DNA from 2 places in the Humibacter antri genome. Region 2 is predicted to be linked to the other one. Evidence: predicted binding sites of a transcription regulator. Region 2 holds the regulator's gene; the other holds the start of a gene.
The links. Region 2 encodes LexA, which represses DNA repair genes until DNA is damaged. Its sites were predicted from a motif close to TCGAACANNTGTTCGA; they were not measured.
Positions count from the first base shown of each region.

Region 1: a site for LexA is predicted at 11,885-11,900, ahead of ACYVDK_RS17930 (HNH endonuclease signature motif containing protein). Genes of this name have one in related genera too.

Region 1 covers NZ_BAAHAW010000048.1:208,922-223,735, reverse strand. Annotated here, with positions in the region: gene ACYVDK_RS17975 (substrate-binding domain-containing protein) at 1-291, shown strand, start outside; gene ACYVDK_RS17970 (amidohydrolase family protein) at 291-1,280, shown strand; gene ACYVDK_RS17965 (substrate-binding domain-containing protein) at 1,277-2,272, shown strand; gene ACYVDK_RS17960 (SDR family oxidoreductase) at 2,403-3,239, opposite strand; gene ACYVDK_RS17955 (TetR/AcrR family transcriptional regulator) at 3,342-4,022, shown strand; gene ACYVDK_RS17950 (FAD-binding and (Fe-S)-binding domain-containing protein) at 4,164-7,736, shown strand; gene ACYVDK_RS17945 (SRPBCC family protein) at 8,025-8,564, opposite strand; gene ACYVDK_RS17940 (winged helix-turn-helix transcriptional regulator) at 8,787-9,260, shown strand; gene ACYVDK_RS17935 (SdpI family protein) at 9,588-9,941, opposite strand; gene ACYVDK_RS17930 (HNH endonuclease signature motif containing protein) at 10,318-11,856, opposite strand; gene ACYVDK_RS17925 (MBL fold metallo-hydrolase) at 12,224-13,027, shown strand; gene ACYVDK_RS17920 (SdpI family protein) at 13,095-13,631, opposite strand; gene ACYVDK_RS17915 (aspartate/glutamate racemase family protein) at 13,737-14,564, opposite strand; gene ACYVDK_RS17910 (2'-5' RNA ligase family protein) at 14,614-14,814, opposite strand, start outside.
Region 2 covers NZ_BAAHAW010000043.1:57,663-72,476, forward strand. Annotated here, with positions in the region: gene metE (5-methyltetrahydropteroyltriglutamate--homocysteine S-methyltransferase) at 1-2,320, shown strand, start outside; gene lexA (transcriptional repressor LexA) at 2,579-3,361, opposite strand; gene ACYVDK_RS16630 (hypothetical protein) at 3,305-3,529, shown strand; gene ACYVDK_RS16635 (LysM peptidoglycan-binding domain-containing protein) at 3,755-4,204, shown strand; gene ACYVDK_RS16640 (histidinol-phosphate transaminase) at 4,227-5,360, shown strand; gene hisB (imidazoleglycerol-phosphate dehydratase) at 5,371-5,973, shown strand; gene hisH (imidazole glycerol phosphate synthase subunit HisH) at 5,970-6,638, shown strand; gene priA (1-(5-phosphoribosyl)-5-[(5-phosphoribosylamino)methylideneamino] imidazole-4-carboxamide isomerase) at 6,699-7,445, shown strand; gene ACYVDK_RS16660 (SseB family protein) at 7,495-8,226, shown strand; gene ACYVDK_RS16665 (DUF1844 domain-containing protein) at 8,250-8,636, opposite strand; gene infC (translation initiation factor IF-3) at 9,002-9,601, shown strand; gene rpmI (50S ribosomal protein L35) at 9,601-9,795, shown strand; gene rplT (50S ribosomal protein L20) at 9,827-10,210, shown strand; gene ACYVDK_RS16685 (TrmH family RNA methyltransferase) at 10,718-11,518, shown strand; gene ACYVDK_RS16690 (class I SAM-dependent methyltransferase) at 11,534-12,355, opposite strand; gene ACYVDK_RS16695 (TetR/AcrR family transcriptional regulator) at 12,424-13,038, shown strand; gene pheS (phenylalanine--tRNA ligase subunit alpha) at 13,050-14,090, shown strand; gene pheT (phenylalanine--tRNA ligase subunit beta) at 14,090-14,814, shown strand, end outside.

The DNA of each region.
Region 1 (14,814 bases), on a different contig from region 2:
CACCCCGAGGTCGCCCGCGCGATCTACGACGCCTTCCTCGCCGGCAAGGACCAGACCGAGAAGTGGTACCTCGACCAGGCGTCGAAGCAGCATATGGGCGTCGTCTCCCCATGGTTCAGCTCCCTTTTCGCCGACAACCGTCGGCTGCTCGGCGACGACTGGTGGCCGTACGGCGTGGCACGCAACCGGAAGGCCGTCGACACGTTCCTGCGCTACCACCACGAGCAGGGGCTGTCGCGGAAACTACTGACCAGCGACGACATCTTCGTCCCGTCTCTGCTGGACACCTGATGCGGGTCATCGGACTGGAAGAGCATCTCGTCACCCCCGAGGTCCTCGCGGCGTGGCGGCGCCTTGACCCCGCCGATCGGGATCTCGCCTTCGTGCCAGCATCGACGGGCGACACCGGACGCCGATTGCTCGATGCCGGTGAAGAGCGTCGCGCCGCGATGGCCGCGTCGGGCGTCGACGTGCAGGTGCTTTCGCTCACGACACCGGGGCTGCAGAATCTGCCCCCTGGCGAGGCGGTCGCGTTGCAGGGCCCGACGAACGACCGGATCGCCGAGATCATCAGGAGCGATCCCGGGCACTTCCAGGGACTCGCGGTCCTCGCGACCGGCGCACCCGAAGCGGCCGCCACGGAGCTCGAACGCGCAGTGCGCGGCCTCGGACTGGACGGGGCGATGCTGTACGGCCGCACCGATGGGGTGAGCCTCGACGATCCCGGGCTCGATCCGCTGTGGGCGACGGCCGCGGCGCTGCACGCACCCCTGCATTTGCACCCGCAGTCGCCGCCGCGCGAGGTGCAGGCCGCCTATTACGCGGGCTTCGACGATCCGGTCTCCGATGGCTTCGCCACACACGGGATCGGGTGGCACTACGATTCCGGCATCCAGTTTCTGCGCATGGTGCTGAGCGGAGTGTTCGACCGGCATCCTGGGCTACAGCTCGTGATCGGCCACTGGGGCGAGCTCGTGCTCTTCTATCTGGAGCGCCTGCAGGACCTCGCCGACATCGCCGGGTTGACCAAGCCACTGCAGGAATACGCTCGGAGCAACCTGTACGTCACGCCGAGCGGTATCCTCAGCACGCGTTACCTGAGATGGGCGAGCGAGGTCATCGGCGTCGACCGAATCCTCTTCGCGACCGACTACCCGTTCGAGCGCACGTCGCTCACCGGCGCGCGCGGGTTTCTCGAGGCGGTGCCGATTCCGGATGCCGATCGCGAAGCGATCGCCTCCCGCAACTGGCAGAGACTGCGAGCGGGAATACGGCGATGAGCGGCGGCTTGCGATTCGGCTCTATGCCATACGACCAGTTCCGTGGTCTCATCGACGGCCGAGTGACGATCGACGGTGCGCCCGTCGCCTCCACGACATCCACGCTCGCGACCGAGATCTTCGAGCGGATGATCGAGCACCACGCGTTCGACGTCGCCGAGCTCGGGTTGACCTACTATCTGCGCACCCTCGACGCCGAGGAGCGGCCATTCGTCGCGCTGCCGATCTTCCCCGCACGTGTCTTCCGCCAGTCATCGGTCTTCGTCAACACCGCGAGCGGGATCGAGCACCCGGCCGATCTGGCCGGAGCTCGAGCGGGAGAGTTCGCAACCTATGGGCACGATGCGGGCGTGTGGGTGAAGGGGATCCTGCGCGATGAGCACGGAGTCGACCCGGGATCGATGCGCTGGGTGATTGGCGGACTCGACCGGCCGATGACGCCCCTCGACTACATCCCATTCAGGCATCCCGATGGCGTCGACGTACGCATGGCGCCGCCGGGGGCTGACCTGAGCGCGATGCTCGAGGCCGGTGAGCTCGACGTGCTCTTCTCGGGCAACGTGCCGCGTCCGATCCTGGAACGCTCGCCGCGCGTCCGGCGGCTCTGGCCGGACTACCGCCACGTCGAGGAGGACTACTACCGCCGCACCGGCATCTTCCCGCCGGCGCATGTGCTGGTGATGCGCAGCGAGCTCGTCGAGGAGCGACCGGGCATCGCCCGGCAGGTCTACGACGCCTGTGCGCGCTCGAAGGCGGAGGCATTGCAACGCGGCACGCTCGGGCGCGTGACCAACTTCGCAACCGACATGCTGCCGTGGGCCAACGACCTCGCCGACCGCGACACCGAGCTCCTCGGCGACGACCCGTGGGCGTACGGTGTTGCGCGCAACCGGAAGGCCGTCGACACGTTCCTGCGCTACCACAGCGAGCAGGGGCTGTCGCCGCGCTTCGCCGTCGATGAGCTGTTCGCACCCGAACTGCTGGACACCTGATGCCCACCTCGACGTATCTGGTCGTCACCCCAGGCGGCCCGCCGATCGGGGCATCCGTGCCGTAGCGGGTGACGCGCTTCCGACCCCGCCTTCTGAGGTCCTGGTGTGCGGGTCAGCGGAACAGGGCGGGTCAGCGGAACAGGGCGTCGTTGTCCGCCACCCAGTCGTGGAACGTTCGGGGCGGGCGGCCGGTGATGCGGGTGCATTCGTGGGAGATGGCCGGGGTCGCCCCGACCGCGCCACGCCAGTCCTTGATGATCTGCCGCACCCATACCGCGGGCATGTGGGGCGTGAGCATCGCGGAGGTCTCCGCTTCCGTCTGCTCGACCACCCGCACCTCACGGCCGATCGTCTTGCCGATGATGTCGACCTGCTGCCGAAGGGTCAGCCGGTCCGGTCCGGTCAGGACGGGCTTGTGCCCGACGAGGGTGTCGCCGGTGAGAGCGGCGACGGCGACGTCGGCGATGTCTGCTTCGTGGATCGGGACCTGCACGGCCTCCGGGTGTGGCAGCGGCACCGCGCTCTGGTCCTTGACACCCCAGCTCCACCGCGCCGCGTTGCTGGCGAATCCGCCCGGTCGCAGGAACGTGTACGCAAGCCCCGACCTCTCGACGGCTTGTTCGACGCGGATGAACCGTGACCCGTTGAAGTCCTCCTCCGCGCCGGGGAGGGTTACCGATGAGCTCGACAGCAACACCACATGGCGCACGCCTGCCGCTGCGACAACGGCCATCAGCTCTTCCGGCTCCGCAAGGTCGGCGTACAGGAATACTCGCTCGACGCCGTCGAGGGCGGGCGCGAACGACGCAGGGTCGTTGAGATCCGCGGCGAACGCCGGCACCCGCGCGGGAAGGGCCAGCTTCTCCGGAGTGCGACTGGTCACCCGCACTTCCACACCACGCTCGAGCAGACCGGCGACGACCGCTCCGCCGACTGCGCCGCTCGCGCCCACGACCAGAACCGACATGACATCCTCCAACCATTCGGGACGAACAACGTTCGCGAACATTGTTCGTAAGAAACAATGATCGTACAGAACAATGATCGTGTCAAGCGATATGATGGGAGCATGGCGTTACGAGCAGAGCCGGTCTCCCGGCGTGACCGTCCTGCGAAGCCGCCGCTATCGCGGCAGTCGATCCTCGACGCCGCGAAGAGGTTGATCCGCGAACGTGGCGTCGACGCGGTCGCGCTCCGCCACGTCGCCGAAGCTGTCGAGACCGGGCCGGCGTCGCTGTACGCCTACTTCGGCAGCCGCGAGGTGCTGCTCGAACACGTTCTCGATGCCGCGTACGCCGAGGTGCAACTCGTCGGCGCCGACGACCGGGACTGGCGGCAAGCCCTGGCCGAAACGATCGTCAACACGATTGAGACCCTTGAGGTCTACCCGGGGCTCGGCGCGGTCGCATTGGGTGCCATCCCCACGCTTCCCGGCGCGCTTCGCCTCGCAGAGCACGAACTCGCCGTCATGGAGACGGGCGGTGTAGACGCTCAGGCGGCGGCGCTGGCGGTGGACCTGATCGCACAGTTCGCCGCAGCGACCGCAATCGAACGCACCGCGCGCCGCGACTCGGATCAGGGCGACAGCGAGCGCGGACGGGTCCGAGTCGCGTATGAAGAAGCCGACCCGGTGCTCTTTCCGCATATCGGTCGATCTTCAGCAGCCTTGACCGATCCGGACGAACGCTCCCGACGGGACTTCGCGATCCGTGTCATCATCACGGGAATCGAGCAGACCGCTACGGCGTAAGCGTTGCGTGGCGGGACTTGACCGCCGACGCAGCAACCATCAGCCGCGTGGTGCGAGGGTGGCCGGCCCATTGATATCGGGTCAACTTGATATCGGGTCAACCCCTTCCACCGCCGCCCGCTGAGCGGCAAGGTCGGAACTGTGACCATCACGAACGGCGGGCTCGACATCCGCGGGCTCATGAGCGAACTCGAGGGTCTGGATGCCGAGGTGCGGTTCGATGCGGGCACGCGCGCCGCGTACTCGATGGACTCGTCGAACTACAAGCACGTACCGATCGGGGTGGTGCTGCCTCGCACCGTCGAGGCGGGAGCGGATGCTGTTCTCGCCTGTTCCCGGTTCGACGCGCCGGTGCTGAGCCGTGGCGGGGGCACGAGCCTCGCCGGCCAGACGTGCAACGAGGGCGTGGTGATCGACTGGTCCAAGCACTGCGACCGCCTGATCGAGGTGAACCGGGCATCCCGAACCGCGATCGTCGAGACCGGGATCGTGCTCGACGAACTCAATCGTGCGGTGAACCCGCTCGGCCTCATGTTCGGGCCGAGGCCCGCGACGCACTCGCACTGCACGCTCGGCGGCATGATCGGCAACAACTCGTGCGGCTCATCCGCGCAGAAGTACGGCAAGACGGGCGACAACGTGCTGGCGCTGGAGATCCTCACGTACGACGGCGACCGCATGTGGGTGCGGCGCGACGACGACGTCGAGCAGGTGATTGCGCAGGGCGGCCCGAAGGGCCGGCTGTACGCAGCGCTGCGCGAGCTGATCGACCGATACGGCAGCGACGTGCGCCGGCGCTTTCCGAAGATCCCGCGCCGCGTCTCCGGGTTCAACCTCGACGCGCTGCTGCCGGAGAACGGCTTCGACGTGCCCGGACTGCTCGTCGGCAGCGAATCCACGCTCGTCACGATGCTGCGCGCCGAACTCGAACTCGTCGAGGTGCCGAAGGCGCGCACCCTCGTCGTGCTCGGCTACCCGAGCATCGAGGACGCCGCGGATGCCGCGCCCCACGCTGCTGAATTCGATCCGATCACGGTCGAGGGACTCGACGGCACGCTGATCGGTTTCCAGCGCACGAAGGGCAAGAACCTCGACGCGCTCGACCTGCTGCCCGACGGCGACGGATACCTCATCGTCGAGGTGCCGGGTGAGACGAAAGTCGAAGCGGATGCCACGGCCGAGAAGATGGTGCGTTCGCTCGGCGGGCGGAGCATCCGCCCCGATGTGCGCCGGTTCGACGACGAGGGGCGGCAGGACGCCATCCGCCGCATCCGCGAAGAGGGACTCGGCGCCGCGACGAACGTGCCTGGGCTGCCCGACATGTGGTCCGGGTGGGAGGACTCCGCGGTGCCGCCGGGCGTGTTCGGCGACTATCTGCGCGAGCTGCGCACGCTGCTCGAACGCTACGGGTACGAGCCTGTCGCACGGTACGGGCACTTCGGACACGGATGCCTGCACATGCGCATACCGTTCCCCTTCGCTTCCGGTGCGGCCGGGGTCGACGAGTACCGCCGGTTCACGCACGAGGCGGCGGAGCTCGTGGTGCGTTTCGGCGGGTCGTTCTCGGGGGAGCACGGTGACGGCCAGGCCCGCGCGCACCTGCTGCCGATGCTGTTCGGCGACCGGGTGATCGAGGGGTTCCAGGAGCTGAAGCGCCTGTTCGATCCGCGCGGACGAATGAACCCGGGCAAGATGGTCGATCCGCAGCCGCACACCGAGGGGTTGCGAATGGGCGAGGGCTACGCGCCCCCGCCAACGGGTCGCCCGCAGCCGGTGAAGCTGCACTTCTCGTATCCGAACGACGACGGCAGCTTCGCCGCGGCCGCGCTGCGCTGCGTGGGCGTCGGCGACTGCCGCGCACACGGCGACGGGGTGATGTGCCCGTCTTATCGCGCGACCGGCGACGAGGAGCACTCCACCCGGGGTCGAGCCAGGCTGCTGTTCGAAATGGTCGAGGGCACGTACCGCACCAACCGCGACACGCCGGTCGACAAGGGCTGGCGCTCGCCGGAGGTGAAGGATGCACTCGACCTCTGCCTGTCGTGCAAGGGCTGCAAGAGCGACTGCCCCGTCGATGTCGACATGGCCACGTACAAGGCGGAGTTCCTGTCCCACTTCTACGCGGGAAGGATTCGCCCGCTCGGCCACTACTCGATGGGCTGGCTGACCGTGTGGGCACGGTTGGCACACCTCGCGCCGCCCATCGTGAACGCGATCTCGCATGCGCCGGTGCTCGGCTCGCTCGTCAAGCGGCTCGCGGGCCTCGATCCGCTGCGGCCGGCACCGCGCTTCGTGCGCCGCCGCTTCACGGACGGGGTGTCTCCGGCGAGCTCGACCGACGAGAACGGCGAGCCCTCCCGTGGGTCGAGCGACCTCGATCGCGGGTGGGGCGACCGTCACCGCGGATGGGGCGACCGTCACCGCGGGTTGAGCTTGTCGAAACCCGGAACAGGTTCGGTTTCGACGAGCTCAACCGGCGGTGAGAGTGGTCATGTCCGCTGCGGCGACTCGAAACCCGGAACAGGTTCGGTTTCGACGAGCTCAACCGGCGGTGAGAGTGGTCATGCCCGCTGCGGCGACTCGAAACCCGGAACAGGTTCGGTTTCGACGAGCTCAACCCACGGTGACAGTCGCCATGCCCTCCACGGTGACAGTCGCCATGCGCTCCACGGTGACAGTCGCGATGCCCCCCACGGCGACGTCGTGCTCTTCGCGGACACGTTCGGCGACAATTTCCAGCCCTCGGTGCTCGAGGCGGCTGCGATCGTGCTGACGGATGCCGGCTATCGGGTTCGCGTTCCGCGCCGTCGCTCCTGCTGCGGGCTCACCCTCATTTCGACCGGTCAACTCACTTCCGCGGCCGCGATGCTCAAAGCGACCGCAGCGCGGCTCGCGGAGGAGCTGACGAACGGCGAGAGGCTCGTGGTGCTGGAGCCCAGTTGCCTCGCGGTGTTCCGCTCCGACGGGCCGGACCTTCTGGGAGGGCGCGAGCTTCTGGGAGGGCGCGGGCTCCTGGAGGGCGATCCGAACATCCGTCTCGTGAAGGAGCGTGCCGTCACGCTCGCCGAGCTGCTCGCAGCCACGGATGGCTGGAAGCCGCCGCATGTCGGCGGGCGCGCGATCGTGCAGCAGCACTGTCACCAGCACGCCGTGCTCGGATTCGATGCCGAGCGAGGCATCCTGCGCGATGCCGGTGTCGAGTTCGACGAATTGGATGGATGCTGCGGCCTGGCCGGCAACTTCGGGTTCGAACCCGGACACCTGCCGGTCTCCGTCGCGGTGGCCGACCACGCGATGCTGCCTGCACTGCGGACCGCGTCGCAGGGAACGTGCGTTATCGCAGACGGCTTCAGCTGCCGCACGCAGGCGGACCAGCTGGGCGCGGCGAACTGGCGCGCAGCCGTGTCCGGTGGGGAAGATCGCGCTCGGCCGGTCCGTGGCGGGAAGGTCCGAGGCCGGGAGGGTGGCGCTGGCCAGGTCCGCGTTCGCGAGGGTCGTGCTGGGCAGGGTCGTGCTGGGCAGGGCCGTGCTGGGCGGGGCCATAGCGAGGAGATCCGCAGCGCCTGCGACGTCGCGCCGCGGGCGCTGCACCTGGCGGAAGTGTTGGCAGCCGCTCTGCCCGGTGGCTTCAGGCCGCGCAGAACGCGACGCGACGCGGTGCCGCAGCAGGTGCAGACGCACGCGATGAGTACTCTGACGGGGCGGAAGTCCTGACACCGTACGAGCCGGTGGCCCCGCGAAGCCGCGATGGTTTGCCGTGTGGGGTGTTCACGTGCGCCGCCGACACTCGTCGAGAAGTCGTGCTGACCGAGATGTGCCCACAGAGAAGGTGGCGCTGGCAGAGATGCGCTCGCAGAGATGTGCTCGCTGGGCAAGGTCGCGCTGGCAGAGATGCGCTCAGCGAGAAGGTCGCGCTGGCAGAGAACTGCTCACCGAGATGTGCTCACAGATGAATGCTGACAGAGATGTGCTCACAGGTGAGTGCTCACAGAGAAGTCGTGCTCACCGAGATACAGCAGGAGCAGCCACCGCTTCGGCGGGAGCGGAGCCCTCGACGCGACCGCGCAGTTCCGCGTGGTCTGCGGCGGTGAGCACCTCGTCGCCCTCGAAGGCGTTCGGCCGGCCCTCGCCCGTTTCGATGAACTCCTTGAGGCTCAGGCGCACGTACATCGACCACGCGTTGGAGCACGCGCCGTAGCACTCGCCCTCCGGTCGAAGGCCCTCGTGCGTGAAGACGATCTCGGTGCTCCCGCCGGCATCGCGGATGTCGAACCGCACAGTCGAGCCGTTCCACTCCTGCTGGTCGTCGACGAAGTCGAGGTAGCTGCCGGTCACCAGCCACGCGATGCGTCGGGCCGGCTCCAGTTCCGTGACGCGGAATCCGCTGTAGTGCAACCCGGGCACCACGTACACGAACTCGTCGCCGACCGAGGTGGTGGACCCGGTGATGCGGCCCCACCATCCGCTGACGTGGTTGATCGCGTCGTATGCCTGCTGCGGCGTCGCATTGACGGTGATGGTGGTCGTGAAGTCGGTGGACATGTCGGTGCTCCCTTGCGTGTGGGTTCGGCGTGCGTGTGGGTTTGGTGTGCGTGTGGGTTTGGAGTGCGCGTCGGTCGGCGTGCGTGTGGGTTCGGCGTGCGTGTGGGTTGGCGCTGGAGGTGCAGGTCGACGGAGGTCGATCATCCGCGAACTCGCTAAGCTTGTGTGATGCAAGTTAGACTAGTCGGATAACTTGCATGACGCAAGCGTTAGGATCGCTGCATGCTCGGCAACACGTACAACACGCAGGTCTGCTCGATCGCCAGGTCGCTCGAACTCGTGGGGGAGCGGTGGAGCCTGCTGATCGTTCGTGACGCACTGTTCGCCCGGGTGACACGGTTCGGGGACTTCCAGCACAACTTGGGTATCGCGACGAACGTGCTTGCTTCCCGCCTCGACGCCTTCGTGGCCGGCGGCATCATGGAGCGCACGGATTCGTCCGAGTACCTGCTCACACCGAAAGGGCGGTCGCTCGCGGTCGCGCTCATCGCGCTCACCGAGTGGGGGGATGCCTGGGCATCTGAGATCGAACCGCCGATCCTGTATCGGCACACCGGGTGCGACGGTGCCGTGCACGCCCAGGCGACGTGTGAACAGTGCGGTGCCATTCCGGCGGATGAGGTGGCCGTGCGGATCGGGCCCGGTATGCCGGATGAGTACCTCGCAGGCCGCCGGGGAGGTTCACGCGCGAGCTGACGGCCCGTCAGAGGTCAAGTCCCGTGTCGTCGAGATCCTTAGGTTTCCGAGGGTGAGTCGCCCTCTCATCGAAAGGGCGTTCTCTGTCGCTCGGCGATCCGTCTCTACTCGCTCGAGGACGCGTCTCTGATCGCTTAAGGGTGCGTCTCTGCTTCGCAGGATGATGCGTGTCGGCTCGCTTGAGGGTGCGTCTCTGCTCGCTTGAGGAAGCGTCTCTGCTCGCACAAGAATGTGCCTTGCGTTTGCCCGAGAATGCCGCTCTGCTCGCCCTATAATGCCTCTCAATTCGCCAAGACGGCAGCTCTGTTCGTTCGAGGAGGTACCCGGCTAGACCTGTTTCTCGTCGTCGACCGATGGCGCGACTCGCGAAGCCGCGCGGCTGCCCAGTACTGCCGCGATGACGAGGCCGGCGAGAAGCGCGACGATCACGATGATGGTGCCGCCGGTGAATGCCGGTACGGCCAGGCCGATCACGGTCACGACGATGCAGACGATCGACGCGATCACGGCGGGGGCGATGCCGGCGCGATGTCCGCGCATCCATGCCTCGTCGGACGCGAACATCGCAGGCAGTCGCAGCCCGGCGATCGAGTTGCGGGGGATGACGCCGACAGCGCACAGGATGATCATCACGGTCAAGCCGATAGCGACAATGGTCAAGATCACGGCGCCGATGAGCATGATCGAACGCTAACACCCTGAGCTTCGCCGCCTGAGCGACGATCGAACCCGGCGTCGGGTCTGCGCGTTGGCCTTGTGGCGTGGGCTTGCGGCGTGGGCTTGAGGAGTTGGGCCTGCAGCGGTGGGCTCGCGGCGTCGGGCGGGCGCGTGCTGTTCGGCCGCGCGCCGTGCCGCCGCGCGTGGGGATGCCGCGTGCCGTGATCTCGAGGATCGGGCTGGCCCGTGCTGTGCCGTCGCGCTTCGGGATGCCGCGTGCTGTGCCGTCGCGCTTCGGGATGCCGCGTGCTGTGCCGTTGTGCGTCGGGATGCCGCGCGCCGTGCCCTCGAGGGTCGGGATGCCGGGTGCCGTGTCGCCGCGCGTCGGGCTGGCGCGCACTCAACTGGCGGTATGCACTGCGTCGAGGAGCGGGTTCTTGCGGTGGAGGAGGATGTCGTCGCGACTGTCGGTGCCACCGGGGGGTCGTAGCCAGTACGCGTGGTGGCCGGTACGTCTGTCGGGTCGCCGGTCGATTCTCCAGTGGTCGTTGTGGAGTCGCAGGTGGCAGGAGCGGCAGAGCAGGATGCCGTCGTCGATGTCGGTTTTGCCGTGGTGGGCGCTCCACTCATCGATGTGGTGGGCCTCGCACCAGTCGGGTGGTCGGTCGCAGTCTGGCCACATGCATCCACCGTCCCGGGCGTTGAGGACGTCGCGTTGGTGGGTGGAGAAGGTGCGCTTGGCTCTCCCGTAGTTGAGGGTGTGCCCATTCTCGTCGTGAACGATCTGGTGGTGGCCGTTGCAGAGGTGTCGTTGCACGGTTTCTGCGGAGACCGGGTCGATCTGTCCCAGCAGCACCCCGAACCCGGCGGTGCCGTGCTGTGGTTCGGCTTCGTGCTGCTGCTCGGGTCCGTTCGCCGGCTCGCCTCCGCCTTTTCTGAACGCGTCGCCGGTGCTCGCGGCGCGCTGGGCGTCACGGCTGGTGGCGGTGTGCATGGTGGCGATCAGGCGAACGGTGGGTCGGGTGGTGCCGAAGAGTCGTCCGGTGTCTTTCCGGGTGGCCAGGGTGATGATGTCGACGAGTGTGTCGGCCATGATCTGCTCGGTGCTTCGTGAGTCTTCAAGAAGCCTCTGCGCCCGGTCCCGGTCGGCTTTGCGGGTGAAGCGTGGTCCGCCGCGGCGCGGGCTGACGACGGCATCGAACGCCGTGCACACGATCTGCGCTGATTCGGGGTCCAGGAGCCCGGTGAGGCGGGTCATCCCGTCGGGTTGGGGGAAGAGTTTCAGGTATCGGGCGTCGCGGCGTTGCTTCTCTAGGTCCGCGACCCCGTTCGGGTCCAGCAGGTCGCGTTCGTTGCGGGCTCTGGCCCATACATCGTCAGCGTGCGCACGAGACGCGTACTGGATCAACCGGCCCACCGCGTTCCGCATCGACTCTTCGGGTGCACCCTCGCCGGGTTCGCCGAGCCCGCGACGGATGCCGTCGGCTGCGTCCACTGAGACCAGCCCGTCGGCGACGGCACGGTCCAATTCGGCGTGCCAGACCTCTGGAGGGGCGTTGGTGCGAGTGCTGTCCGCTCCGCCGTCGCCGCTCGACTCCTCGAGGATGTCGGCGGCGAGGGTCTGCGCGACCTGGGTTCCGACGCGGACGAGTTTGCGGGCATCCGCTCCGGTCGTTCCGGTGGCCTGTTGGATCAGCTTCTCCGGGGTTCGGAACCCTGCCCGGTAGGCGAGCCCGTCGTGCCCGAGTTCACGCCGTGACCGGTGTGCGATCTCCGCCGCGAGCAGCGCGCTGATGGCGTGAAGTCGTTTCGTGGCTTCGGCGACACCGGTCTGCAGCTGCAGGAGCTCCGCGTCGTTCTGCGTGCACGGTTCGATCGCACCCCCTGAGGGTTGCAGTGCGGTGATCGCCGCGATCGCTGCATCGAACGTGAATGCCATGCTTTATCTTATCAACGGTTCACTATATTCGAAAGTGTGTGTGAATAAGTTGTCAGACTCTCGACTGGGGACGGAGAGACACTCGCAGGCAGCGCTCGCATCCTTCGTCGGTTTCTGAAGAAGGGGTTTCAGAAGAAGCAGGTTCAGAAGAAGAAGCAGGTTCAGAAGAAGAAGCAGGTTCAGAAGAAGAAGCGGGTTCAGAAGAAGAAGTGGGTTCAGAAGAAGTGGATTCTGAAGAGGTGGGTTCTGAAGAAGTGGTTTCTGAAGAAGTGGCCGACCGGGCTCGCCGTCGCCCTTCGAGGAGGCGAGCGGTCGAGTCGGAGACTCGTCCTCCAGTAGACGGCGCCCGGATGCGTAGCCTGATGGGGTGCTAACCGAAGTCGCGGACGGCGTTCTGGTTCGCCAGAGCTCGTTCTGTGAGAGCAACGCCGTCGTTCTGATCGGCGAGTCGGGCGTGCTGCTGGTCGATGCGGGCGTCCAAGGTTCTGACTTGGCCGATCTCGCAGACGAACTGGACCGTCTGAATCGGCGCGTCGAGGTGGGATTCTCGACCCATCCGCACTGGGATCATCTGATCTGGCACGCCCGCTTCGGCTCGGCCCCGCGATATGGCACGCACCGATGCGCCCTCGCGGCTCAGGCTCGGCTGACGGATGCCCGCACGAAGGCGGCGCGCATCGCCGAGCAGGTGCCGATCGAGCTCCTCGGCCTGATCGAGGGCTTGGCGGTCGGGGCGGCCCGAATCCCATGGGACGGCCCGAGCGTTCGCATAATCGAGCATCAGGCGCACGCGCCCGGCCATGCGGCACTGCTCATCGACGATCGTCGAGTTCTCATCGCAGGCGACATGCTCTCGGATGTCGAAGTCCCGCTGCTCGATCTCGACTCCGAGGCGCCGATCGAGGACTACCTCGAAGCCTTGCGATTGTTCGACGTGGTGGCGGGCGACATCGATGCTGTCATTCCCGGGCACGGATCCATCGGCGACGGCGAAGAACTGCGTCGACGGATCGCACAGGACCGGGCATACGTGCTGGCCCTGCGCGATGGCCGTGATCCGCACGATCCGAGGGTCGACCCGTCGGCGACGTACGGCCGAGACTGGCTCCCCGCCGAACACCGATCCCAACTGGAGTATGCCCAGGAACGGGCGACTCGCCATCCGTCGTAGCAGTGCGACGAGTTCCCGCTCGGTTCCAGCACTGTGACCTTCGGAAGCGTGGCGCCATCGACGGTCCTCACGCCTCCGATGGACTGCGGTCTCCGCCTCCGTCGGCAGGTTGCTCCGGTTCGGTGCGAGCTCGCCCATCGGCGCTCCGTCGCGGCAGGGATCCGGCGCCGAAGACGAGCGCGGCGAGGATCACGGTGCCGAGCACGAGCATCCCGAAGGCCGTCCCGCTGGCGTCCGGACGTCGGGCGACCGCGATCGTGACGAACCACACGAGGCTGATTCCGCTGGAGACAAGGGCGATGCCGGCCAGCCCCAGGCTTCCCTTGATGCGCGGGATGTTGTTGCCGCCGAAGACGACGATCAACGTGACCAGAAGTGCGCCGACGATGCCGGCCGGAAGCGTGGTCCAGAAGACGCCGTCAATCGAACTCCACCCATCGACTGTGCCGCTTGTGCTCCAGTGGCTGGGAACGCGAACGGGAAGCGCGGGAGAAGTGAGTCGGCTGACGAGCACTGCGAGAGGGGCGATCCAGGACAGCACGGCAGCGACGATGAGTCCGGCCGAGTGGTGATCGCTCTCGTCGGGTGCGGCGATCGAACTCACGACCAGGACTCCTTCAGCACAACGCGCACACTATCCGACATCCGCGCAAGACACTGGACGATCGTCTACTCGTGCCATGAAGGCACTAGTAGTACTCACCAAGTACTAGTAATGGGCATGGCCGGTGTCGAGTTCGTCACTCGACCAGCCGTCGACTGCCCGAGCGGCCGCTGCGCGGGCGTGCGCTCTCGTGGAGTCGACGATCGGCAGGATGCCCGCACCGACGTTCGACGGGCCGAAGAGAACGAGGTCGGTGCAGCCCAAGACCGCGCAGTCCGCACCCTCGCCCGCCAGATACTCGACGGCCTCGCGTAGGAGCGCCAGCGATTCCGGTGTGCTGATGCCGCGAATCGCTTCCGCGTCGATCATCGCGTCGATGTCCGCGATCAAGGCAGGCGGCGGAGTGAGGATGTGTGCACCCAGTCGTTCGGCCGCGCGCTGATACCGGCCGGATTCGGCGGTGCGACGAGTCGAGAGCAGACCCAGCCTGTGGAATCCTTGGTGCGTCGCCTCGCGCGTGGCCGTCTCGAAGATGCTCAGAACCGGAAGCGCGACATCCGTTGCCTCTTCCAAGATGATGCTGCCGCTGTTGGATGTGACGACCAGGAAGTCGGCACCGCCCGAGCACAGAGTCCGTGCGGTGGCCGAGATCAGCTCGGACGCCTCTCGCGAATGCCCATCGTCATCCAGCCCGAAGAACTCGTCGGTGTCGAGGGTTGCGTACAACGTGCGTATCGAATTGACCAGGCCGGGTCGGCTCTCGCTTGCGCCGAACCGTTGGATCTCGCGCAGGTACTCATAGTCGGTCGCGGGCGCGAAGCCGATGATTCCGGGGACGAGTTGCTGAAGACGAGGCACAGGCCAAGCCTTCCAGGTGCTCCGGGCCCTGGCATCGGTGAGCTTGCGCAGAACGACATCGACGAGACCGGTCATGCGCGCCTTCCGCCGGGACACCACGACGAATTTCACGCTTCCGTGATGATCAAGTGCCCGCAGTGCTCAAGTGCGCGGAGTAGAGGGATCGGCCCACGTGCTTCTCGAGCGACACCAGCGTGATCACGCGCAGGCGAAGCGTGTCGCCCTCCCGCACTCGCACCGCGGGCCCGAGGGAAGCGTGTGGGCGATATCCGGCATGCCAGAACGGAGGCTCGATCGCATCGAAGCCGGAAAGGCCGGCCAGCGC
Region 2 (14,814 bases):
TTTCCCGACCGGCACCATCGTCGGGTACCCGCGCGTCGGCCGTCGTCGCGAACTCAAGAAGGCCGTCGAGGCCTTCTGGGCGGGCACGATCACCTCGGACGAACTCGAGGCCACTGCCGCCGAGCTCCGTCGTACGACGCGTGACCGGCTTTCGCAGCTCGGCCTCGGCAAGACCGGCTCCGCCATCCCCGAGACGTTCAGCTACTACGACCAGGTGCTGGATGCCGCCACAACGCTCGGAGCGATCCCGTCCCGTTTCGCTCGGCTGCAGGATGCCCAGGGCCGCGTCGACCTCGCAGGCTACTTCACGATCGCCCGCGGCGCTGGCGAGGATGCCCCGCTGGAGATGACGAAGTGGTTCGACTCGAACTATCACTACCTCGTACCGGAGATCGGCGCTGACACCGAGTTCCGGCTGGCGTCCGATCGACTCGTCCGCGAGTTCGAGGAGGCCAAGGCGGACGGATATCTCACGCGCCCGGTCATCGTCGGCCCGGTCACGTTCCTGGCGCTCAGCAAGCCCGCCGATGGCGCACCCGAGGGCTTCCGGCCGTTGTCGCGGCTCGCGGATGTGCTCCCGGCCTATGTACGACTTCTCGCCGAGCTGAAGTCAGCGGGCGCCGAATGGGTGCAACTGGACGAGCCGGCACTGGTGAGCGAGAGCCTCGATGACGCGCGAGCCGACGTGCTCGCGGCCGCCAGCACCGCATACGAGACACTGGGCGCCGCGTCGGACAGGCCGAGCCTCTTCGTCGCGGCCCCATACGGCGGCCTCGACGACGCCCTTCCGATTCTCGCAGCCACGAATGTCGAGGCGATCTCGCTCGATCTGGTGCGTGGGGGCATCCCCTCCGGGCTGGATGCCGACACCAAGGCCGCGTTGCGCGGCAAGACCGTGGTCGGCGGTGTGATCGACGGGCACAACGTCTGGCGCGGCGACCTCGAGTCCGCCTTCGGCGCACTCGAGTCGTTGCTCGCACTGTCGCCCAACATCGCGGCATCCACGTCCACTTCGCTGCTGCATGTGCCGCACGATGTCGAGGATGAGCCGGCGCTGGATGATCGGCTGAGGTCCTGGCTCGCCTTCGCCGATCAGAAGGTCGTCCAGGTGGCAACGCTGGCACGGGGTCTGGACGACGGGCACGAGGCGATCCAGGACGAGCTGGCACAGGCATCCGCAGCCCTCACCGATCGGCTGGGTGCGCCTGGGGTGCGCGACGGTGCGGTGCGTGGTCGTGCCGGGGCGCTCACCGATGCCGACTTCCGGCGCGGTGACTATGCAATCAGGCTGGCGGCTCAGGACGCCGCCCTCGGCCTCCCGCTGCTGCCAACGACCACGATCGGATCGTTCCCGCAGACCGGCGACATCCGGCGTGCGCGCGCACAGTTCGCGAAGGGCGTCATCAGTGAGGCGGAGTACCTCGGGCTCATGCGGGGCGAGATCAAACGCGTCGTCGACCTTCAGGAGGAGATCGGCATCGACGTCATAGTTCACGGTGAGCCGGAGCGCAACGACATGGTGCAGTACTTCGCCGAGAACCTGGACGGATTCGCGGTGACGCAGAACGGCTGGGTTCAATCGTACGGAAGCCGGTGCACGAGGCCGTCGATCCTGTGGGGAGACGTGTCGCGTCCGAAGCCGATCACCGTCGAGTGGTCCACGTTCACCCAGTCGCTCACTGACAAGCCCGTGAAGGGGATGCTCACGGGTCCTGTGACCATCCTCGCCTGGTCGTTCGTGCGCGATGACCAGCCACTTGGCGACACGGCACGGCAGGTGGCGCTTGCCCTCCGCGACGAGATCGCCGCCCTGGAATCCGCAGGCATCCGCATCGTGCAGGTGGACGAGCCCGCGCTGCGCGAGCTGCTTCCGCTCAAGAAGACGGACCAGTCGGACTATCTCGACTGGTCGGTCGGCTCATTCCGCCTCGCCACGAGCGGTGTCGGCGACGCGACGCAGATCCACACGCACCTGTGCTACTCCGAGTTCGGCGTCGTGATCGACGCGATCCGCAACCTCGACGCCGACGTCACCAGCATCGAAGCCGCCCGCAGCCGCATGGAGGTGGTCGATGACATCAAGGCCAGCGGATTCGACCACGGAATCGGTCCCGGCGTCTACGACATCCATTCGCCGCGCGTGCCGTCGGTGGCCGAGGTCACCGAGCTCATCGAGAAGGCGCTGGGCGGCATCCCGGAGCGGCAGGTGTGGGTGAACCCGGACTGCGGGCTGAAAACGCGTGGTTACGACGAGACGGTGGCGTCGCTGAGGAACATCATCGAGGCGACCCGGGCCGTTCGCGAGAAGCAGCCGGCGTAGCGTACGGCGGCGGATGCCTGCGGCTGGATCAGCCCCTCGGCATCCGCCGCGAGCCTCGGTCGAGCTTTGTGAGAGCTCGGCGCAGGCCCTGAGCGTCGTGTTCGGAAGCGTCGCGGAACTCGCCGTGCACGAGCCGCATCATCGTGCCCCGCGATGCAGCGCGAGAGCGTCTGTCCAGGCGCGCCCCACCTTCTCCGGAGCAGCACCGAAGCGGTGCTCGACCCGGATCGAGCCGGTTGCATCGCCGAGGGGCGGCGCTCAGACCGCGCGCAGCACGGCGACGACCTTGCCGACCACGTCGGCGAAGTCGCCGAGGATCGGTTCGTAGGCCGAGTTGCGCGGCAGCAGCCAGGTGTGACCGTCCCGCTGACGGAACACCTTGACCGTCGCCTCTCCGTCAAGCATGGCCGCGACGATGTCGCCGTTCTCCGCCGTCTTCTGCTGCCGAACGACCACCCAGTCACCGTTGCAGATGGCAGCGTCGATCATCGACTCGCCCTGCACCTTCAGCATGAACAGCTCACCGTTGCCGACGAGTTGCCGGGGGAGCGGGAACACCTCCTCGACCTGCTGCTCCGCTGTGATCGGAACACCGGCGGCGATCCGGCCCACCATGGGCACCATGGTGGCGTCCCCGACGGGAATCGAGGTCTCGAAGTCGGCAGTCGCCTCGGCGCGGCCCGTGCTCTCCGGCAGATCGATCAGAACCTCGAGTGCACGGGGGCGGTTCGGGTCGCGACGCAGGTATCCGCTCAATTCGAGCTGACCCAGCTGATGCGCCACGCTGGAAAGCGACGCGAGACCCACTGCGTCGCCTATCTCGCGCATGCTCGGCGGGTATCCTCGCTGGCTCACGGAACGCTGGATGACCTCGAGGATCGCACGCTGCTTGTCGCTGAGGCTCTTGCGTCGTCGCGTGCGCGGCTTCTCCGTTGCGCGGCTGCGGCGAGCGGTAGGCGCCGAGGCAGCTGCAGTTCCGGCTCCGTGTTGCGGATCATCCGGCTGCGGGCCGTCGTGCTGTACATGGTCGACGTCGGTCACGTGCTCTTCCTCTCGTCATCGGCGGCCGACGCTGCTCTCTGCTGCGGCGATCTGCCCTTGTGGTTCGCGGTCTGCGACGAACGTTTCGAACGTCTCCCGCGGCGGATGCCGCAGCTTCTCGCAGCGGAGCTGCTCGAGCCTGTGCCGCTCAACATGCTCAATCGGTGAGGTAGCGGGATGCGAGCATCCGCAACCACACCTCGATCGAATGTCGGTGGTGCGTGTTGACGTTGTTCCTGACAGATCGAAACTCTATCCGGGTTTCGACCTGGATCGGCCATTCTGTTCGAGCGTGTTGGCAACTCGGACCGAAGAGATCCGAACATACCGTTGAATTCCGAAGGAATCGAAGATAGATTCGGAACACGGGTTCGAGACTGAAGGGAGACCGTCATGACGACCATCGCACTCGCGCACGCGGCACGGAACCGTCCGACGGCGAATCGTTCGACGCTGGACGGCTCGACGAGCCACCTGGATGCCGCCCCGGTTCGCTCGCAGGCGCCGGCCGATGTACGCCGCTCACGTGTCCGCACGCGTCTCACTCGTCGTGGCCGGGCCGTGCTGTCGGCGCTCATCGTGCTGCCGCTCCTGATGGGCGGGGGCGCGCTTCTGGCCAGTGGCGGTGCCATGGCGGGCATCCGGTCCTCGGGCGCGTCATTCCACCATCTGACGGTGCAGTCGGGTGAGTCATTGTGGAGCATCGCCCAACGTGTGGCCCCGCGAGATGACCCGCGGGATGTGGTCCTAGCGTTCGTCGATCTGAACGGCCTCTCGTCGAGCATGGTGCAGGCGGGGGAGCGACTGGCGATCCCGCGCGAGTTCGACGGCTCGAGCCGGTGAAGGTCCGCTCTAGCATTGATGCGTGACCTCGTTCTCCGATCTTCCGCTCCGCGATGATCTGCGCGGCAAGTCGCCGTACGGAGCACCACAGGCGCCTGTGCCAGTGGCGCTGAACGTCAACGAGAACACGCATCCGATTCCGGGCGACGTCGTGGCAGACATCCTCGAGTCGGTCGGAGAAGCGCTGAAGGGCGCGAACCGCTACCCGGATCGGGAATTCGTCGAACTGCGCGAAGCCCTGGCGAGCTACCTCGGACACGGTCTGGATGCGTCGCACATCTGGGCGGCGAACGGCTCCAACGAGGTGCTCCAGCAGATCATGCAGGCGTTCGGCGGCCCCGGACGCAGCGCCCTCGGGTTCGCGCCCACCTACTCGATGTACCCGCTGCTCGCGGCCGGGACGGGAACCGGATGGATCGCGGCCGATCGGGCACCGGACTACACGGTCACGCCCGACGAGGCGGCCACCGTGGTGCGGGAACGCCGTCCAGACATCGTGATCCTGTGCGCGCCGAACAACCCGACAGGGACGCCGCTCGGCCTGGACGTCGTCGAAGCGGTCTACGGCGCGACCGACGGCATCGTGGTCGTCGACGAGGCTTACCAGGAGTTCATGCCCGAGGGAGCGCCGAGCGCACTGACCCTGCTTCCCAATCGTGAGCGGCTGATCGTCTCACGCACGATGAGCAAGGCGTTCGCGTTCGCCGGTGTGCGGCTCGGCTACCTCGCGGCCGACCCCGCCGTGGCCGACGCCCTCCGTCTCGTGCGGCTGCCGTATCACCTCTCCGTTCTCACGCAGACGGCGGCCGTGGCAGCGCTTCGGCACTCCGGCGAGATGCTCGCGACAGTGCGCGACATCGTGCGGCAACGGGACCGGATCGCATCCCGTCTGACGGAATTGGGCTATCCCGTGCACGACTCGGGCAGCAACTTCGTGTTGTTCGGCGGGGTGGACGACCCTCACGCGATGTTCCTCGCTCTCAAAGAACGGGGCATTCTCGTGCGCGATGTCGGCATACCGCATCACCTGCGCGTAAGCGCCGGCACGGAGGCGGAGACCACTGTCTTCCTCGATGCCATGGGCGAACTGACCCCTGCACCGGCCGCCACGGCATCGTCGACCGCATCGACGAGCACGGCTTCCTCCCTCAATTAGGCTTGACGGCATGAGCAGCCGTACTGCGAGCATCCGCCGCGAGACCAGCGAGTCGAGCATCGAGCTGTCGCTCGATCTGGACGGCTCCGGCCACAGCAGCGTGCACACCACGGTGCCGTTCTACGACCACCTGCTCACCGCGTTCGCCAAGCACTCGCTCACCGATCTGACGGTGCGGGCAAAAGGCGACATCGAGATCGACGTTCACCACACTGTGGAAGACGTCGGCATCGTACTCGGCCTCGCGATCAAGGAGGCGCTCGGCGACAAGTCGGGAATCTCGCGCTACGGGGATGCGACCGTGCCGCTCGACGAGGCGATCGTGCAGGCTGTTGTCGACATCTCCGGGCGCCCGTATCTCGTGCACTCCGGCGAGCCGGTCGGTTTCGAACACCACTTGATCGGGGGCCACTTCACCGGATCGATGGTGCGGCACGTCTTCGAGGCGATCGCGTTCAACGCCGCGCTCACCGTGCATGTGCGTGTGCTCGGGGGTCGCGACCCGCACCACATCGCGGAGGCGGAGTTCAAGGCGTTCGCCCGTGCGTTCCGGCAGGCGAAGGCGACCGATCCGCTCGTTCGGGGCATCCCGTCGACGAAGGGCGCACTGTGACAGGCGGCCAGGCCGCCGCTCCCGCGCCCTCGGTCGTCGTGCTCGACTACGGTTCGGGCAATGTGCACTCGGCGGCCAAAGCACTCGAAGCGGCGGGAGCGCACGTGAGGCTCACGAGCGAACGCGAGGCTGCGATGGATGCCGACGGGCTGGTGGTCCCCGGTGTCGGCGCGTTCCAAGCGGTCGTGGATCAGCTTCAGGCTGTGCGCGGTGCCGAGATCATCGACCGGCGCCTCGCGGGCGGACGTCCGGTGCTCGGCATCTGCGTGGGCATGCAGGTGCTGTTCGAGCGCGGCGTCGAGCACGGACATGACACGAAGGGCCTCGGCGAGTGGCCGGGCTCTGTCGATCGGCTGGCATCCGACGTGCTGCCCCACATGGGTTGGAACTCCGTGGAGGCTCCTTCCGACTCCGTGCTGTTCGACGGTGTGGGTGACGAACGCTTCTACTTCGTGCATTCGTACGCGGCGCAGCGCTGGGAGATGGAGCAGTCCGGCCCATTCGCGGCCGCAAAGCTCACCTGGGCCGACCACGGAGGGCGATTCCTCGCCGCCGTCGAGAACGGGCCGCTCTCGGCCACTCAGTTCCACCCGGAGAAATCCGGTGAGGCGGGCATCCGGCTGCTGACCAACTGGGTGAAGAGCCTGCCTGTCATCCCCGCCTAGGCTGCGGTATTCGGCCGCTTCTCGCCTACCGTCAACGTCACCGAAAGAGCAAAGCCACAGATGAGCCCCATCAGCGACACCCCCGAACTCGTGCTGCTCCCCGCCGTCGACATCGCCGACGGCAAGGCGGTACGGCTGACGCAGGGCGAAGCGGGAAGCGAGACGAGCTACGGCGACCCGGTCGACGCGGCGCACGAATGGGTCGAGCAGGGCGCGGAGTGGATTCATCTCGTCGACCTCGACGCGGCGTTCGGCCGCGGCCACAACCGGGACGTGCTCAAGGCCGTCATGCGGTCCAGGCGTGACGTGAAGATCGAATTGTCCGGCGGCATCCGCGATGACGCGTCATTGGAGCAGGCGCTCGAACTCGGGGCGAAACGTGTGAACCTCGGCACGGCGGCGTTGGAGAATCCGCAGTGGGCGTCCGATGTGATCTCGCGCTACGGCGAGGCGATCGCGGTGGGCCTGGACGTGCGCGGAACGACCCTCGCGGCACGTGGCTGGACGAAGGAAGGCGGAGACCTTTGGGAGGTGCTCGCACAGCTCGAAGACGCCGGATGCGCGCGCTACGTCGTCACGGATGTCACGAAGGACGGCACTCTGCGAGGCCCCAACCTGGAGCTCCTGCGTCAGGTCACGGCGCGCACGCACCGGCCGGTGGTCGCCTCCGGGGGAGTCTCCAGCCTGGATGACATCCTCGCGCTCCGCGAGCTCGTCCCGCTCGGCGTGGAGGGCGCGATAGTCGGCAAGGCGCTCTACTCCGGCGCCTTCACGCTCCCGGAGGCGCTGGACGTTGCCCGGCGCTGAACGCTCTCGCCACCTCTTCGGCTCGACCGACCGGGCGGACTCGGCCGGCTTGCCATGGGGTGGACGTTCGTTCGAGCAGGGCCAGGCGACGACCGACGACGGTTCGGCCGACCCCGCTCTGCTTGCTTCCCTGATCGCATTCGGGCAGGGAACCGTGGACCAGGTGACTGTCATTGACGCGGTCCGTGCGTCGAGATTGCTCGTGCCTCTTCTGGCCCATGCAGGCGAAGTCGGCGAAACCCCTGATGGGCACCTCGTCGACAAGACGCAGGAGTTGTCGATCGCCACGGTGCAGGCGCCGGATGGCCGGGCCGTGTTGCCGGCGTTCTCCTCCGTTCAGACGATGTCCGCGTGGAACGCGCGAGCCCGCCCGGTTCCCGCTGTCGGACCGCGCATAGCGCTCGCGGCGGCGAGCGAGCAGACGGAACTCGTGGTGATCGATCCGACGACTCCGACTGAGTTCGTGCTTCGCCGTCCGGCGGTCAAAGCGCTGGCAACGGGTGCACCGTGGACGCCGCCGTGGCAAGACGATGCCGTGATCACGGCTTTCTCGGAGGCGACCCGCCAGGAGGAGGCAGTGCAGGCTGTGACCCTTTCGGCGGGAGACCCCACGGCCCTGTTGCGGGGGCCCGAGCTCGAGGTGGTCCTCGCGCTGCGCCCTGGCCTCGACCGGGATTCCCTCGACATCATCGTGGCGCGCCTCACGTCCGCGTGGGCAGCCTCGGCACTCATCGCGGATCGCGTCGACTCCATGACGCTCCGCGTCCGCTCAGCGGGCTGACCGGGAGCCGCCGTCGAAGCCGGTCAGTTCACCGGGCCGGTGTACTTCTCTCCCGGTCCCGAGCCCGGTGCATCTGGAATGACGGATGCCTCGCGGAACGCGAGCTGCAGGCTGCGCAGCCCATCGCGCAGGCTCCGCGCGTGCTGGTCGCCGATGTGCTGTGCGCTGGCCGTCACCAGGCCGGCCAAGGCGTCGATGAGCTTCCGTGCCTCGTCCAGATCGGTCTGGGCGTCCGGATCGTCCGCCAGGCCGCACTTCACGGCGGCCGCGCTCATCAGGTGCACGGCCGTTGTCGTGATCACCTCGACGGCCGGCACATCCGCGATGTCCCGCGTAGCCTCAGCGAGCGCCGCGGCTTCGGCTTGCAGTGCATCGCCTTCATCGAATCGGTGGATGTGCTGATCGGACATGAGGCCTCCGCGGCGGCTGGACATGGGTGAAGGGCGGCGGCCGCCGATTCTGCTTTCGGCCCGAGCGTCTGCTAGGCTGTGTCGGGCTTTCGGAGCATCATGCTTCGAAAGGAAAAGTGGAGACTCTCCCACCCGCGATGACCGCTTCATCAGGTTACCGGGTCGTTACGCACTCCGCTTCAGGTGACGAAAGTCTCCTGAAGCTGACGTAAAGGGTGCGGGATGCGCGGCCGTGCGCGAGCACGGATCGCACGTGTGTGAGACCTCTGCCGACCACTTGCGGCGCCGCCGTGGGTGCCGTTCACAGCACTGTTCGATCAGAGGAGACACGCATCAGCGATCCCCGTACCAATGACCGTATCCGCGTGCCCGAGGTTCGTCTCGTCGGCCCCGGCGGAGAGCAGATCGGCGTCGTCAAGATCGAGGTCGCCATCCGTCTCGCGCAGGAGGCAGACATGGACCTCGTCGAGGTGGCTCCGAACTCGAAGCCCCCGGTGGCCAAGATCATGGATTACGGCAAGTTCAAGTACGAGGCTGCGCAGAAGGCGAAAGAAGCCAGGCGCAACCAGGCGAACACCGTGCTGAAAGAGGTGCGGTTCCGCCTCAAGATCGACAAACACGACTACGAAACGAAGCGCAAGCGCGCCGAGGGATTCCTGAAGTCCGGCGACAAGGTCAAGGCGATGATCCTGTTCCGCGGGCGCGAGCAGTCCCGGCCCGAACAGGGCGTGCGTTTGCTGCAGCGATTCGCTGAGGACGTCGCGGATTTCGGTTCTGTCGAATCGACCCCGACCATCGACGGTCGCAACATGGTCATGGTCATCGGCCCCTTGAAGAACAAGTCGGAGGCCAAGGCCGAGGCCAACGCACAACGTGCCGCCAACCGGGCGCGCTCGCAGCAGCAGCGATCCGGGGAGACGGCCACCGAGGCGGAGATCGAATCCGCCACCGATGAGGAGAAATAATGCCCAAGCAGAAGACCCACTCCGGGGCCAAGAAGCGGTTCAAGCTCACCGGCAGCGGCAAGGTGATGAAGCAGCAGGCCGGCATGCGCCACCATCTGGAGCTCAAGACGAGCCGTCGTACGCGCCGTCTGAACCAGGACCAGGTGCTTCCGAACGTCGACGCCAAGGTCGCCAAGAAGCTCCTCGGCAAGTAAGCCGAAACGACGCGTAAAGGAACTACGAACAATGGCAAGAGTGAAGAGGGCCGTCAACGCCCACAAGAAGCGTCGGGTCATCCTCGAGCGCGCCGAGGGCTACCGCGGTCAGCGGTCGCGCCTCTACCGCAAGGCGAAGGAACAGGTCACACACTCGCTGGTCTACAGCTACCGTGACCGTCGTGCGCGCAAGGGCGACTTCCGTCGTCTCTGGATCCAGCGCATCAACGCCGCGAGCCGTCAGAACGGCCTCACCTACAACCGCCTGATCCAGGGACTGAACCTGGCAGGTGTCGAGGTGGACCGTCGCATTCTCGCCGAGCTCGCCGTGAACGAGCCGGCAACCTTCGCCGCGCTCGTCGAGACCGCGAAGAAGGCGCTGCCCGCCGACACGTCAGCCCCGAAGGCGGCCTGACCAGGCACAGCCAAGCAAGCGCAGGACGGCCCGGCTCTCCAGGGAACCGGGCCGTTTTTCGTTTGCGAGCGGGTGGAGCCGAGAGTCTCGAGCGGTCGAACTCAAGGTCGCGGACCACTTCGAGAACGGGACCCGCTCTGCGAGGTGGCGGCGTGTACGCCGCCGTACGCCACCACGCGGGAAGTCGACCGCGGCGTGCGCGACGGTGGCGCGCGCAAAACAAGTACCGACGCGCGCCAAGTCGGGTACGCGAGGCGCTCTGCGAGGCGGCGGCGTGTACGCCGCCGGACGTGACCGCCCGGGAAGTCGACCGCGGCGTGCGCGGTACCGCGCACGCAAAACAAGCACCGTCGCGCGCCAAGTCGGGTACGCGAGGCGCTCTGCGAGGCGGCGGCGTGTACGCCGCCGGACGTGACCGCCCGGGAAGTCGACCGCGGCGCGCGCGGTACCGCGCGCGCAAAACAAGCACCGTCGCGCGCGCAGAACAAGCACAGCTAGGCTGGGCGCGTGCTCGACAACCCCCGGTCGCCAAGGGTCCGTGCCGTCGCCAAACTCGCGAAGAAGTCGGCGCGTGCCGATACCGGTACCTTCTTGCTCGAGGGCCCTCAGGCTGCACGAGAGGTGCTCGCCTGGCGACCGGAGCTCGTCGTCGAACTTTTCGTCACGGAGCATGCCTTGCGCAAGCATGATGACATCATCGGTCTGGCCAGGCGGGCCGATGTACGCACCGAGCTCGTCGCGGAGCACGTGCTCGATGCAATGGCCGATACCGTCACGCCGCAGGGGTTCGTGGCGGTGTGCAAGCAGTTCCCGGTGTCCCTCGACGCGGTCTTCGACGCTTCGCCGCGGCTGATCGCGGTGCTCGAGGAGGTGCGCGACCCCGGGAATGCGGGCACGATCATCCGTGCCGCGGATTCAGCGGGAGCGGATGCGGTCGTATTCTCCGGTCATACTGTCGATCTCTACAACCCGAAGGTCGTCCGCTCGACGACGGGTTCGATCTTCCACCTGCCTGTCGCTGTGGGCGCATCGATCGACGCCGTGCTCGGCCGGGCCAAGGCAGCGGGACTCCGTGTGCTCGCGGCCGACATGGCCGGCGACGACTTGCTGGTCGCGCGCGTGAGTGGCGAACTTGCCGAACCGACGGCGTGGGTGTTCGGCAACGAGGCCCACGGGCTCTCCGACGAGGCCGTCGCTCTCGTCGATCGCGTGATCACGGTGCCGATCTACGGACATGCGGAGTCGATGAATCTCGCGACGGCGGCCTCGGTGTGCCTTTACGAGTCGGCGTTCGCGCAGCGCTCCTGACGAGCGGGTGCGCTGTCAGGGGTTGCGCACGGCGGTGACCACCATCGCGGCATAGTCCATGGTGAACGAACCGCCGACGTCGTCGATCGCCTGGCGGATCTCGTCGAAAATCGGTTCGAGTCGTTCGACGGGCAGCCGATTGAACCCGCCGGCGGTCTGGAGCCCGTCCAGCCATTCATCTGCGCCATACTCCCGGCGCCAGTCGAACCGCCATCGCTCGGCCTCGCCGAACTCGCCGGACTCCCGGATGCCCGCACTCGCCTTGTGCAGCTGCGACTCGTATCCGCTCAGACCGGCCGAAATCCCCCGGGCGAACGGCGTACCGGGCAGATGGCGTTCGAGTGCGGCATCGAGCGCGGCCCCGAGTTCAGGCGGGAACTGCATCACGTTCCAGAACACCGCGAGCCGTCCGCCTCCTCGCAGAACGCTCGCCGCTTTGGCTGCTCCGGTCAGGGGGTCTATCCAGTGCCAGGTCTGCCCGGCGACCACGAGATCGAAGTAGCGGCCCGCGGCGTCCCACTCCTCGAACTTCGCCACCTCGACGTCGAACCCGCGTGACCGCGCGAACTCGGCCATGCGGGGATCGGCGTCGACCCCCGTGATGCGTGCTCCGCGTTCGTGGAATGGCTGAGCTGAGATGCCGGTCCCGATGCCCACGTCGAGTACTTCCGCCGTGTTCGAGGCAGTGCGCGTCTCCGCCAGTGCCCGGTCTGCCAATTCGCTGGGGTAGCGCGGGCGGGCTCGATCGTAGGCCGCGGCGTGCACACCGAACGACTCGGCCATCTCTCGTGCCTTGTGGGACTCGGATGCTCTGAAGCGCTCGGGTAGAATGACCATGCGCCCACTATAAGTGGGCATGCGGTCACTGCGGTGCGTGATCGCGCTGAGCGAACGAGGGAGTGCACGTGACGCCGACCGGGGTCGTCTTGCAGGACGCACGCGCTCGCCTCTTCGACGCCGCGGATCAGGTGGTGCGCCGCGATGGAGCGAGCGGTCTGACCAGTCGCGCCGTGACGGAAGAGCTCGGCGTGGCGAAGGGAGTGCTGCACCGCCACTTCCCGGACTTCGACACGTTCCTGGCCGATTGGGTCGAGGAGAAGACGGTTCGGCTTCACGAGGTCGGCGACGAGCTGAACGCCGGAGCCGGAACATCGGGCGTGGTGACGAACCTGCGGAATGCATTGGTGCGCGTCTTCGACCCGCTCGGACTCGCGACCATCCGCATCGTGATCGCCAGGGATGCGGTGCGCGCGTTGCTGAAGGCATCCGGAGAACACCCGCTGTCGTATCTCGGCGAGGCCACGAGGATGCTCACCGCCTACCTCGCAGACGAGCGCGATCGAGGCCGTCTGGCGCCGGCCGCCGACCCGCGCACGATTGCACTCGCGTTGATCGGCTCCGGCCACCTGCTTTTCGCCGGCGAGCTCGGTGCCGCGCCGGCTCCGGACGCCGTCGACGAAGTGGTCGCAGCGATCGTCCTCGGCGTCGAGCCGGGATTTCCGGCCCCGGGCCCTGCGTAGACTTGATCTTCGTGCCAGAACCCATCCAGATCACCGAATCCGCGGTGCGATCGGCGGTCGAGGCGGCCCTGGCCGCGGTCGATGCCGCCTCTGATATCGCGGAGCTCAAAGCGGCTCGTGCGGCGCACGCCGCGGAGCATTCGACGCTTGCCAGACTCAATGCCGGGCTGCGCGACGTACCCGCCGATCAGAAGGCTGCGCTCGGCAAGCTCGTCGGACAGGCCAGGGGGCGGGTGAACCAGGCCTTCGCAGCCAGGGAGTCACTGCTCGCCGAAGCCGAGAACGCCAGGCGACTCGCTGACGAGGCGCTGGACGTGACAGAGGTGGGACTGCCCGGTCGCGCCGGGGCGCGGCATCCGCTCTCCGTGTTGCAGGAGCGCATGGCCGACATCTTCGTCGGCATGGGCTGGGAGGTCGCGGAAGGACCGGAGCTGGAGAGCGAATGGTTCAACTTCGACGCGCTCAACTTCGACGCCGATCACCCGGCGCGCGCACTGCAGGACACATTCTTCGTGGAGCCCCCTGAAGCGCACCTGGTACTGCGCACGCATACGTCGCCGGTGCAGGTTCGCGCGCTGCTGGAGCGCGAACTGCCTGTGTACGTTGTCGCACCGGGCCGCGTCTATCGCACCGACGAGCTCGACGCCACACACACCCCGGTCTTCAGCCAGATCGAGGGCATCGCCATCGACAAAGGTCTCACCATGGCGCACCTACGTGGCACGCTCGAGCATTTCGCGCGGGCGATGTTCGGCGACGAGGCGAAGATCCGCCTTCGTCCCAATTACTTCCCGTTCACCGAGCCGAGCGCAGAGATGGACTTCTGGCAACCAGGCGCCAAAGGCGGCGCCCGCTGGATCGAGTGGGGCGGCTGCGGCATGGTGAATCGCAACGTGCTGCGCTCCGCCGACATCGACCCGGATGTCTACAGCGGCTTCGCCTTCGGCATGGGCATCGAACGCGCGCTGCAGTTCCGCAACGGACTCAGCGACATGCGCGACATCGTCGAGGGAGACATCCGGTTCTCTCAGCAGTTCGGAATGGTGGTCTGATGCGCATCCCCCTGAGTTGGCTCGCCGAGTACGTCGACGTCGTCCCCGACTCCACACCGGAGGACGTGCACGCCGCGCTCGTCAAGGTCGGCCTGGAAGAGGAAGACATCCACCGCTTCGACGTCTCCGGGCCGGTCGTCGTCGGCGAGGTTCTCGACTACGTCGAGGAGCCGCAGACCAACGGCAAGACCATCCGCTGGTGCCAGGTGCGTGTCGCGCCGGAGGGCGAGACCGCTGCAGACGGCGGCGATGCCGTGCACGGCATCGTCTGCGGCGCCCGCAACTTCTTCGTCGGCGACGAGGTCGTCGTGGCATTGCCGGGATCGGTGCTGCCCGGCCCGTTCCCCATCGCGGCCCGCAAGACCTATGGTCACGTCTCCGACGGCATGATCGCCTCAGCACGCGAGCTGGGGCTCGGTGACGAGCACAGCGGCATCCTCCGCCTGGCCGAGCTCGGCCTCGACGCCCCAGCCGGCACGGATGCCATCGCCCTGCTCGGCCTCGACGACGCATCCGTCGAGGTGAACGTCACGCCCGACCGCGGGTATGCGCTCTCCATCCGAGGGATCGCCCGCGAGTACTCGCACTCGACAGGGGGAGCGTTCCGCGACCCCGCGCTCGCGGTCGAGCCCGTTGATGCAGAAGGCTTCCGTGTCACGATCGACGACGAGGCGCCCATCCGCGGCCGCGTCGGGGCCAGTGTCTTCGTCACCAGGGTGGTGCG